DNA from 3 places in the Promicromonospora sp. NPDC110617 genome. Region 1 is predicted to be linked to each of the others. Evidence: riboswitches for the same ligand, from Rfam matches in the RefSeq annotation. Region 1 holds a riboswitch; each other region holds the start of a gene.
The links. Region 1 has a riboswitch for S-adenosylmethionine ahead of ACZ7LE_RS02050 (aminotransferase class V-fold PLP-dependent enzyme). Riboswitches for the same ligand answer to the same signal wherever they lie in the genome.
Positions count from the first base shown of each region.

Region 2: another riboswitch for S-adenosylmethionine. It lies ahead of metE (5-methyltetrahydropteroyltriglutamate--homocysteine S-methyltransferase); the one in region 1 lies ahead of ACZ7LE_RS02050 (aminotransferase class V-fold PLP-dependent enzyme).
Region 3: another riboswitch for S-adenosylmethionine. It lies ahead of ACZ7LE_RS00865 (methylenetetrahydrofolate reductase); the one in region 1 lies ahead of ACZ7LE_RS02050 (aminotransferase class V-fold PLP-dependent enzyme).

Region 1 is NZ_JBVKBM010000001.1:473,772-477,662, reverse strand. Features, by position in the region: gene ACZ7LE_RS02050 (aminotransferase class V-fold PLP-dependent enzyme) at 1-1,066, opposite strand, end outside; SAM riboswitch class IV at 1,098-1,212, opposite strand; gene ACZ7LE_RS02045 (phosphotransferase) at 1,258-1,893, opposite strand; gene ACZ7LE_RS02040 (rhodanese-like domain-containing protein) at 2,262-2,711, shown strand; gene ACZ7LE_RS02035 (O-succinylhomoserine sulfhydrylase) at 2,708-3,891, shown strand, end outside.
Region 2 is NZ_JBVKBM010000003.1:848,173-852,063, reverse strand. Features, by position in the region: gene metE (5-methyltetrahydropteroyltriglutamate--homocysteine S-methyltransferase) at 1-1,241, opposite strand, end outside; SAM riboswitch class I at 1,250-1,353, opposite strand; gene ACZ7LE_RS21575 (type 1 glutamine amidotransferase domain-containing protein) at 1,532-2,236, shown strand; gene ACZ7LE_RS21570 (LysR family transcriptional regulator) at 2,281-3,186, shown strand; gene ACZ7LE_RS21565 (hypothetical protein) at 3,235-3,792, opposite strand.
Region 3 is NZ_JBVKBM010000001.1:204,573-208,463, forward strand. Features, by position in the region: gene ACZ7LE_RS00860 (carbohydrate ABC transporter permease) at 1-809, shown strand, start outside; SAM riboswitch class I at 904-1,020, shown strand; gene ACZ7LE_RS00865 (methylenetetrahydrofolate reductase) at 1,025-1,969, shown strand; gene ACZ7LE_RS00870 (Hsp20/alpha crystallin family protein) at 2,109-2,564, shown strand; gene ACZ7LE_RS00875 (golvesin C-terminal-like domain-containing protein) at 2,744-3,891, shown strand, end outside.

The sequences.
Region 1 (3,891 bases):
TGACGGTGAAGGTGACGACGCCGACGGGGTCGACAGCGTCGGCCCACACCCGCACGACCTCGACGCGGGCGATCGCCTCGAGCCCCGACACGAGCCGGCGGCGCAGGGCGGTCTCGTGCGCCACGACCTCGGCCGGGTCGAGCGCCGCCAGCTCCTCGCAGGCGGCCGCGAGCGCCACCGCGCCGATCACGTTGGGCGAGCCGGCCTCGTGGCGGGCGGGCCCCTCGTGCCAGTCGGTGCCGCTGACGCGCACGCGCCGGACGGCACCGCCGCCCGCGAGGTACGGCGTGCCCTGGTCGAGCCAGTCGCGGCGGCCGACCAGCACGCCGGCGCCGAACGGGGCGTAGGTCTTGTGCCCGGAGAAGGCGAGGTAGTCCACGCCGGTGGACTCCAGCGAGATGCGCCGGTGCGGCACGAGCTGGGCGCCGTCGAGCACCACACGCGCGCCGAGCTCGTGGGCGACGGCGACGATCTCGGCGATCGGGAGGGACTCGCCGGTCACGTTCGAGGCGCCGGTCAGGGCCAGGAGGGCGTACGGGCGGTCCGCGGCGGCGTCGGCCAGCTCCTCCCGGATCTGGGCGACGGTCTCGGCCACGGTGGCGCCGCCGGTCAGCACGGTCGCGCCGGTGGTGCGCTGCCAGGGCAGCAGGTTCGCGTGGTGCTCCACGTCGAGCACGAGCACGCGGCCGGGCTCGCCGTCGGCCTGCGCGGGGACGCAGCCGGCGAGGAGGTTGAGGGAGTCGGTGGTGTTCCGGGTGATGATCGTCAGGTCGTCCTCGCGGGCGCCGACGAACGCGCCGATGGTGCGGCGCGCGGTCTCGTAGAGCGCCGTGCTCACCTGGGAGAGGTAACCCGCGCCGCGGTGCACGCTGGCGTACAGCGGCAGCACCTGGGTGACGCGGTCGGCGACGGCCTGGAGGGCCGGGGCCGACGCCGCGACGTCGAGGTTGGCGTACGAGACCTGCGTGCCGTCCACGAGGGGGACGAGCGTGCCGCCGCCGACGACGGGGCGCAGCGGGGCGAGCTCGGTCACCGCGGTGGCACGGCTGAGAGTGGGAGCAGACATGGCGTCCTCCAGCACAGTCCTGGGGGAGGTTCCCCCGCGCTTGCCGCACGCGGGCTGCGCGCGGCCTGGTCGTCACCCGGGGCACCCCACCGCGGAGGGAGGGTTGCCGGCCAGCGAGCCGGGGCTTGACGCTGGCGCTCATGACCTGCGGCCATCCTGTGCTGCGGGCAAAACACCTGTCAACGCATGTCTCAGATGCTGGTCCCACGATCCGGTCGGGCTGCGCGGACCGCGAGGGCGGCGACGCGGGCGGCGTCCGAGCGGTACATGGCGGCGTGGTCGCGCAGCTCGGCGTGCCCGCCGTCGTCGGCCCTGGCCTCGCTGAACGCGGCGAGCTCCGTGAGGCGCTCCGCCATCGCGCCGAGCACGTCGGCGCGCGACCACCCGGCCCCGTACGCGGCGACCAGCGTGTCCAGCCGGACCGACGGGTCCAGGTGCCCGACGTCGTAGGTCACCCCGGCGAACGCGTCGCCCGCGAACGGGGCCAGGCGGTAGGCGGTGTACGCCAGGTCCCACAGGCGCGGCCCCGGGGACGCCGTGTCCACGTCGATGAGGCCGACGAGCCGCCCCGCGCGGAACACCATGTTGTAGGGCGCGGCGTCGTTGTGGCAGATCACCTCGGCCGGCTCGCGGGCGGGCAGCTGCCAGACGGCGTCCGGCAGGTCGAGGTCGAGGGACGCGTCGTGGAGCCGGCGCAGGAGGCGCCCGGCGTCGCGCAGGTTCTGCTCGGACCACAGCCACTCCGGGGCCGGCCAGCCCGGGACGTCGCCCGGGAGGAACGAGACGACCTCGCGCCCTCGCTCGTCGAGCCCGAACGGTTCCGGCACCTCCGTGACGCCGCGGTCCCGAACGTGGCGCAGGTACGCGTGGATCGTGGCCGTCCACGGTCCGGCGGTCCGGCGGTCCGGCGCACCGTGTCGCCCGCGCGCACGACCTCGGACATGTTCCCGCCGGTCAGGGGCTCTTCGTCAGCGGACATCGGCGCCACCCTACCGAGGCTCGACCTTCCCTATCATTTTGCTCGGGTTACCTGTCGAGACGCTGTTCCACCCACCGGACACCATGTCGTAGGGTGGGCAACGACCATCCCGAGCGGCCGAGTGACGTGGCACGACGACGCCGCAGCAACCCAGCGTTCCCCGCAGCAGCGGAGGACGGACGAGGGTGCTACCGCCACGACCGATGGAGGAGCATCATGAGCGACCCCGCGCGCGTCGAAGCACGACCGGCCGACGGCTACGCCGGCGACATCACGCCCCAGCAGGCCTGGGACCTGCTCGCCGGCGACCCGGACGCCACGCTCGTGGACGTCCGCACCGAGGGCGAGTGGCGCACGATCGGCATCCCGGACACGGCGCCGCTGGAGAAGCAGCCCGTGTTCTCCGAGTGGGTGCAGGCCGGGGGCCGCCCCAACCCCCGGTTCCTGGAAGAGCTGAAGGCGGCCGGGGTCACGAACGGGCCCGTCGTCTTCCTGTGCCGCTCCGGCCAGCGCTCGATCGCCGCGGCGCGGCTCGCCACGTCGTCCGGCATCGCGCCGTCGTACAACGTGCTGGAGGGCTTCGAGGGCGCACCCGGGGCCGACGGCGTCCGGGACCAGCAGGGCTGGAAGGTCGCCGGGCTGCCGTGGACGGCGGGTCCGGCGTGACCGTCACCGGCGCGTACCCGCCCGGCGCGAACCCCGGCGGTTCCGGCCGCAAGCCGCTGCCCGACGGCGTCCGCCCGGCGACGCTCGCCGTGCGCGGCGGCCACCAGCGCAGCGAGTTCCAGGAGACGAGCGAGGCGCTGTTCCTCACGCAGGGCTACGTCTACGACAACGCCGCGGAGGCCGAGGCGGCGTTCAAGGGCGACGTCGACCGGTTCGTCTACTCGCGCTACGGCAACCCGACGGTGCACACCTTCGAGGAGCGCCTGCGCCAGCTCGAGGGCGCCGACGCCTGCTACGCGACCGCGACCGGCATGTCCGCGGTGTTCACGTCGCTGGCCGCGCTCGTGAGCTCCGGCTCCCGGATCGTGGCCGCCCGGGCGCTGTTCGGCTCCAGCGTGGTGATCTTCGAGGAGATCTTCAAGAAGTGGGGCGTGCGCACCGACTACGTGGACGGGCACGTGCTGTCCCAGTGGGAGGAAGCACTCTCGACGCCTGCGGACGTGGTGTTCTTCGAGACACCCTCGAACCCGATGCAGGACATCGTGGACGTCCGCGCCGTCGTGGACCTGGCGCACGCCGCCGGGGCGACGGTGGTGCTCGACAACGTGTTCGCCACCCCGCTGCTGCAGAAGCCGCTGGAGCTGGGCGCCGACGTGGTCGTCTACTCGGCGACCAAGCACATCGACGGGCAGGGGCGCGTGCTGGGCGGCGCGATCCTCGGTTCCACGGAGTACATCACCGGGCCCGTGCAGACGTTCATCCGCAACACCGGGCCGTCGCTGGCGCCGTTCAACGCATGGACCCTGCTCAAGGGCCTGGAGACGCTGCCGGTGCGCGTCGCGGCCCAGAGCGCCAGCGCCCTCGCCGTCGCGCAGGCCTTGGAGGACCTGCCCGCCGTGGGTACGGTGCGCTACCCGTTCCTCGACTCCCACCCGCAGGCCGACCTGGCGCGGTCGCAGATGAGCGGCGGCGGCACCGTCGTGACGTTCGACCTGGCGGTCCCCGAGGGCACGGACGACGACGCCGCGAAGCGGCACACGTTCGCGTTCCTCGACGCCCTGCGGCTGGTCGACATCTCGAACAACCTCGGCGACGCGAAGTCCCTGATCACCCACCCCGCGACGACCACGCACCGCAAGCTGGGCGCGCCGGGCCGGGCCGCCGTCGGCATCGCGGAGAC
Region 2 (3,891 bases), on a different contig from region 1:
CGGTCGGCGACCGCCGCGCGGCCCTCGGTCAGCGCGGTGGCCAGCGTGACGACCTCGGCGACCTTCTGGTCGGCGAACGCGAGCCATGACGTCAGGTCCGTGTCCAGGCGGGGCTCGTCGGCGACGTCGTGCGGCACGTGCAGCAGCGACGTCGAGGTGCCGACGGCCAGCGCGCCGGCGCCGACTCCCGTGCCCGGGCCAGCCAGGCCCTCCACGACGGTCAGACGGGCGTCGAGGTCGGCGCGCCAGATGTTGTGGCCGTCGATCGCGCCCGCGACCAGGGTCTTGGTCTCCAGGCCGGGCACCGCGCCCGTGGGGATGGCGCCGCGCACCAGGTCGATCGCGATCGCCTCGACGTCGGTCCCGGCCAGCAGGGCGAGGCCGTCGCCTGCCTCGCTGCGCAGGTCGCCGTACGGGGCGGTGACGAGGATCGCGGGGCGCTCGGCGCGGTCGGCTCGGGAAGCGGCGGGGGAGAGCTCGGTCGCCAGCGTGGCGTAGGCCCGGCGGACGGCGTCGGCGACCTCGTCGAACGGGACGTCCAGCAGGTCCGTGACCAGGGCCGGCTCGTCGAGCTGTACCCAGGGGGCGCCCGCGGCGGCGAGCGCGCGCAGCAGGTCGGCGTACGCGGCGACGACGTCGTCGAGGCGGTCGAGCGGGCGGAAGCCGTCCGGGGAACCATCAGCGGGCTTGCTGAGCAGCAGGAACGTCACCGGTCCCACGAACGCGGGGCGGGTCACGACGGCCTGGCCGCCGTCGGCCGGGTGCGCCAGCTCGGTGAACTCGCGCACCGCGCGGTCGTCGACGAACCCGATCGGGGTGTCCGGCCCGATCTCCGGGACCAGGTAGTGGTAGTTCGTGTCGAACCACTTGGTCATCTCAAGCGGTGCGTTGTCGCCCTCGCCGCGCGCCACCGTGAAGTAGGCGGACAGGGTCAGGCGACCCCCGTCCGCGGTGAGCCCCGCGAAGCGGTCGGGCACGGCGCCCAGCAGCGCGACGGCGTCGAGCACCTGGTCGTAGTACGAGAACGAGCCGGGGACGGCAGCGTTGCCGGCGTCCAGGCCCAGGTCGACGAGCCGGCGGGCGGTGGCGAGCCGCAGGTCGCGGGCGGTCGCCTCCAGCTCGTCGGCGGTGGTGCGGCCGGCCCAGAAGGACTCGACGGCGCGCTTGAGCTCGCGCCTCCGGCCGATGCGGGGGTAGCCCAGGATCGTGGCGGTGGGAAGGTGCGGGTTCGTGACTGCCATGCGTATCAGCTCCATCGGACCTGGCGTTAGCACCTTGCCCCGAGATTGGCGCCTCGGAGGTAGGTTGCTGCGGTGTCGTGGAGCCAGGACTCTCGACCGCTCTGGATGATGAGACTTGATCGTAGGCATGCCCGGGATGTGGTCGGCAAACCGTCCACGCCTCGGACAAATCGGAGCCATAAGTCTGGTTATAGCTCCGGCCGACCGTTTCGGCATCCGGTGATGGAATCTGACGTTCCCCGAGGACCGCACCCCAGCGGGACACTCCCCGAACAGATCGGAACCACACCATGTCGAAGATCCTGATGGTCGTCTCCGCCGCGAGCAGCCTGCGCCTGGCCGACGGCACCGAGCACCCCACCGGCTACTGGGCCGAGGAGGTCGCCGCCTCCCACCGCGTGCTCACCGCGGCCGGCGCGCAGGTCGACGTCGCGACGCCGGGCGGCGTGGCGCCCACGGTCGACCCGGTCAGCCTCGACGAGCGCGGTGGGGTGCCCGCAGCCGACGCCGCGGAGTTCCGGGCGTACCTGGACGGCATCGCCGACCAACTCGACCACCCGCTCACGCTGGCCGACGTCGACGCCGCCGGCTACGACGCCGTGTACCTCCCCGGCGGCCACGCCCCCATGGCGGACCTGGCGCACGACGCCGACCTCGGCCGCCTGCTGCTCGCCGCGAACGACCGGGGCACGACCGTCGGCGCGCTGTGCCACGGCGTCGCCGCGCTGCTCAGCGCCCAGGGGCCGGACGGCACCTTCGCCTACGCGGGCCGGGCGCTCACCTCGTTCACGGACGAGGAGGAGCGCCAGGGCGGCCTCGGCGACGCCGCGCCCTACCTCGTCGAGTCGCGGCTGCGCGAGCGCGGCGCCGTCGTCCAGGTCGGCGCGGCCTGGAGCAGCACCGTGGTCCAGGACGGCAACCTGATCACCGGGCAGAACCCGCAGTCCAGCGCGGCCGCCGCCGAGGCGGTGCTCACGGCGCTCGCGGCGCGCTGAGCCCGGCTAGCCTGTGGGCAGGACGACGACGGAGGGTGGTGCCGGTGCCGGGTCTTGACCTCCTCGCCACGTTCCTGGAGGTCTACCGCACCGGGTCGCTGTCGGCGGCGGCGGAGCGCCTGGGCGTGAGCCAGCCCGCCGTCACCGGGCAGCTCGCCCGCCTGGAGGAACAGCTCGGCACCCGCCTGTTCGTGCGGTCCCGCCGGGGCGCCGAGCCCACGGAGCGCGCCGTGGCGCTGGCCGCCGAGGTGGGGCTGCACGTGGACGGGCTCCGGTCGGCCCTCGGCCCGCGCGACGTCGAGCCGGCGGTGCGCGGGCTCGTCCGGATCGGCGGGGCCGCCGAGCTGATGACGGTGCGCGTGCTGCCGGCGCTCGCGCCGCTCGTCGCGCAGGGGCTCCAGCTCCGCACGACGCTCGGGCTCGGCGACGAGCTGCTGGCCGCGCTGGCGGCCGGCCACCTCGACCTGGTCGTGTCCTCGGTGCGCCCGCGGCAGGACGCCGTGGTGGCGACGCCGCTGGTCGACGAGGAATTCCTGCTCGTCGGGCCGCCGGCGCTGGCCCACACCGTCGACCCGGTGCGCCTCGCGGCCGACCCCGTGGCCGCCCTGGCGCACCTGCCGCTGGTCGCCTACGCGGAGGACCTCCCGATCGTGCGCCGGTACTGGCGCAGCGAGTTCGGCCGGCGCCCGCCCAACACGACGGCGCTGGTGGTGCCCGACCTGCGCGCCGTGCTCGCCGCCGTCACCGGCGGCGCGGGCGTGTCCGTGCTGCCGCGGTACCTGGTCACGACGGCGCTGGACGCCGGGCAGGTGGTCGAGCTCCACCACCCCGAGGCGCCGCCGCTGAACACGCTGTACCTCGCGGGGCGCCGCGGCGTGCCGCGCGGGCCGGCGGTCGCGGCCGTCCAGGCGCGGCTGACCGAGGCCGCCGCGGAGTGGGGGAGCCTCTAGCCGGTCACGCCGGTCACGCCGGCCGGGCCGGTCGAGCCCTTCGGCCGGTCACGCCCCGGCGCACGCGTCGCTCTCCACCGGACCCGAGAGACCCACGAGCGGCGGGTACGCCGAGACCCGGAGCTCCCAGCCGGCCGGGTCGGTGGCCGTCACGTACGCGTCGCCGCCGTTGTCGGCGTGGGTCACGTCCGACAGCGGGTCGAAGCCGTGCTCCTGGAGCACCGGGTCGAGCCCGGCGGCGAGCTCGGCCAGACCGTCGCTGGGCTCGTACAGGTCGCCCTCGCCCAGGCTCTCGGCGAGGAAGAGCACGCACTCGCCGTCGGGCTGCCCGGTGACGAACGGGAAGCGGTCCTTGGCGGCCCACGCCACCCCCGGGACGGACTCCCGGAGCGCCCCGAGGACGTCGTCCATCGTCGCCGTGTACTGCTCCGTCGCGGCCTCCCGGGCGGGGGCCGGTTCCGCGGGCCCGGCCGGGACGTCGTCCGGGCCCGCGGAGCAGGACGCGAGCACGCCCGGGATCAGCACGGCGAGGGCCAGGCCGGCCGTGCCGCGGGTCCGTCGCGCACGTGCCGGGAACCGTGCCCGGAACCACGCTTGTGCTGGCAACCACGCTTGTGCTGGCAACAGGGACCGCATCCGTCTCCTCGTTCGTGCTCGCCGCCGTCGTGCCGGGGACGCTACCAGGCACGACGGCGGCGCGGTCGG
Region 3 (3,891 bases), 270 kb from region 1:
TGCTCCGGCTGCTCGCCGGGCTCGTGGTGCTCGTGGTCTTCCTGCTGCCGTACCTGATCATGTTCTTCGGCTCCGTGAAGACCAAGGCCGAGATCAGGTCGGTCGACCCCACCTACTTCCCCACCGAGTGGCACTGGGACAACTACGTCACGATGTGGTCCACGCCCGAGACGCCGCTGGCGCAGAACCTGATCTCCACCCTGGTGATCTCGCTGTGCGCCACGCTGCTCGTGCTGGCCGTGGCGCTGCCCGCCGCCTACTACACGGCGCGGTTCCGGTTCACGGGCCGGCTCTTCTTCCTGTTCCTCGTGATCGTGACCCAGATGGTGCAGCCCGCGGTGCTGACGTCGGGCCTGTTCCGGCAGTTCATCGCCATCGGGATCCTCGACACGTGGGTCGCGATGATCCTGGTGAACGCCGCGTTCAACCTGTCGTTCGCGGTCTGGATCATGCACAGCTTCTTCGCGGGCATCCCGAAGGAGGTCGACGAGGCGGCGCAGCTCGACGGCGCCGGCACGTTCGCCGTCCTGACCAAGATCAACCTGCCGCTCGTCTGGCCGGGCATCGTGACGGCGGTGGTGTTCACGTTCGTCGCGTCCTGGAACGAGTTCGCGGCCTCGCTGGTGCTGCTGACGACGGCGGGCAACCAGCCGCTGTCCGTGGCGCTCACCAAGTTCGTGGGCCAGTACGAGACGTCCTGGCAGTACGTGTTCGGGGTGTCCGTCGTGGCGATCGTGCCCGTGGTGATCCTGTTCATGATCATCGAGAAGCGCCTGGTGGGCGGCCTGGTGGCCGGGTCGGTGAAGTAGCGGGCAGGCCCGGTCCACACACCGTGGACCGGGCCGTCTCGACCTCCGGACGAATTCTGTCCCAGTGCTGGACGGTCGCTTAGCATGGTGGCGAACCCCATCCAGAGCGGTCGAGAGTCCTGGCTCCCTGACACCGCAGCAACCTGCCGACCTTCCGCCGCGTCGCCGCGGCGCGAGGGACGCAAGGTGCTCACGCCAGGTTCGATGGAGCAGCCATGGTCGCCGAGGTACACCCGCACCGCCCCACGGTGTCGTTCGAGCTGATGCCCCCGCGTCGGCCGAACGCCGCGCCCAACTTCTGGGAGACGGCGCAGCGGCTCGTGGCGGCCCGCCCGGACTTCGTCTCCGTGACGTACGGGGCGGCCGGCGGCGACCGGGCCACCGCGCGCGAGGTGCTCGCCACCCTGCTGCGTGGCACGCCCGTGCTGCCCGTGGCCCACCTGACCTGCGTGGGCGCCTCGCGCGAGGACGTGTCCGCGGTGATCGAGGAGTTCCTCGAGGCCGGCGTGCGGTCCTTCCTCGCCCTGCGCGGCGACCCGCCGCGCGACGAGCCGGACTGGCGCCCGCCGGCCGACGGCGTGCGCTCCAGCGTGGACCTCGTGCGACTCCTGCGGCAGGTGGACGAACGGCGGTGCGCCGCCGACGTCAGCACGGCGCTGCGCTCGGCCGCCCGGCCGCTGGCCATCGCCGTCGCCACGTTCCCGGACGGCAACCCGGGGGCCGGCACCACGCGCGAGCAGGAGGTGCGCCGGCTGCTGGAGAAGCAGGAGGCGGGCGCGAGCTTCGCGATCACCCAGTTCTTCTACCGCGCGGACTCGTACACGGGGTTCGTCGAGGCGGCCCGGGCGGAGGGCGTGACCATCCCGATCCTCGCCGGGATCCTGCCCACCACGGAGGCCCGCCGACTGCGCCGCGTCCAGGAGCTCACCGGGGTGGCGGCGCCCGCGGAGCTCCTGCGCGACCTCGACCGGCTCACCGCCCCCGACGGCGCCGTCGACCCCGAGGCCCAGCACGCGCACGGCATCGAGTACTCCGCGGCGCTCGCGCGCGAGGTGCTCGACGCCGGTACGCCCGGCCTGCACGTGTACACGTTCAACAAGCATCGCCCCGCCCTGGACCTGCTGGACCGGGTGGGCCTGACGGGCCGCGCCGCCGCCTGACGGATCGCCGGCACGGGGGTTGGCACTCTCGGGTGTCGAGTGCCAGAATTGGAGGGTAGCCAGGCGGCGGCCAGGGCCGTCGCCGATCGCTGCGGCCCTGGAGGGGCCAGGGCCGTGTCGTCGTAGGAGGTGATGCGCGATGGCTACCTACTGGGACCCGTTCCAGGAGATGGACCGGATGTTCAGCACGATGGCCGGCAACGCACGGCAGTCCGGTGCCATGCCGATGGACCTGTTCCGCACCGGTGACCACTACGTCCTCTCGATGGACCTGCCCGGTGTCGACCCCGGCACGATCGACGTCTCGGTTGAGGACCGGACGCTCACGGTCCGTGCGGAGCGCACGCAGCGCTCGGACGACGGCGCACAGTGGCTCGTGCGCGAGCGGCCGACAGGCACGTTCGCCCGGCAGCTCACCGTGGGCCGCGGTCTCGCCCTCGACAGGATCGAGGCGTCGTACGCCGACGGCGTGCTCGCGCTGACGATCCCGGTCAGCGAGGAGGCGAAGCCGCGCAAGATCGACGTGGCGCACTCGGCCGGGTCGACGCCGATCGGCCAGGGCTCGTCCGAGGGTCGCCAGACCATCGAGCAGTAGCTGTTCGAGCCTGTCAGACGCCCAGGTCACTCGGGTGGCCTGGGCGTCTGACTGTTCGGGGCACGGGCATCGTGCGCGCGGTATAGCCCGGATGTGATGTACCCGGGCGTCGTGGCGTCGGCCGATACTACGGATGAAATCGGCACGTACCAGCGCGACCGACCCGTGGAGGCCCCACCGTGCACGACCACGACCACAGCTCCACCGACCACCTCTCGCTCGACCGGCGTGACCTGCTGCGCGGCGCCGTCGTCCTCGGCATCGGTGCCGCCGGCGCGACGACCGCCGCGCCCGCCGTCGCCGCTCCCGGAGCCCCGCCGTCCCTGGCCCCCGACCCCGAGGCGCCCGCCGACGCGCCGCCCGGCGCCGCGGCCGGGGTCGAGGTGGCCGCGCCGGCCATCGCGAGCTGCGCCACCTGGGGCGCCGCGGCGGCCCGCGGGACCATCGACACCGTCTCGACCAACCCGAACAAGATCCTGATCCACCACACGGCGTCGGCCAACGTGACCGACTACTCCCAGGCCGCCGGGTACCAGATCGCCCGCGACATCCAGCAGTGGCACTTCGCCAACGGCTGGGTGGACACCGGGCAGCACCTCACGGTGAGCCGCGGCGGGTACGTCATGGAGGGCCGGCACGGATCGCTGTCGCGGCTGCAGAACGGCAGCGGCACGGTCGTGGGCGCGCACGCGCCCGGGCAGAACAGCCAGGCCATCGGCATCGAGAACCAGGGCACCTACACGAGTGCCACGCCGCCGGCGCAGCTCTGGAGCCGGCTGGTCGAGCTGTGCGCCTACATCTGCGACCAGTACGGCATCGCGCCCACCCAGATCTACGGGCACCGGGACTACACGGCGACGGCCTGCCCGGGCGACGTCCTGTACTCGATGCTGCCGCAGCTCCGGTCCGAGGTCGCGGCAGCCCTGGCGGGCACGAGCTGGTCGGTGATCGTGGACAACACCTCGGCGGGCTTCTCCGCCGGCTCCTCCTGGCTGACGTCGTCCTTCTCGGCCGAGCGGTACGGCGCCGACTACCGCTACGCGACACCGGCGGAGGTCAGCGACCTGGCGACGTACTCGGCCACGATCCCGTCGAGCGGCTCGTACCGGGTGGAGGCGTGGTTCCCGGGGATCGCCGGCTACAACACGTCGACGCCGTTCATCGTCTACACCGGAACCGGCTCGTCGACCATCCGCGTGGACCAGTCCGCTGCGGGCGGTGCGTGGCTCTCGCTCGGCACCTACGCGATGACGGCGGGCACCCGCACGGTGGTCGCCGTCAGCCGCTGGACCCAGGGCACGGCGTACGTCGTGGCCGACGCGATCCG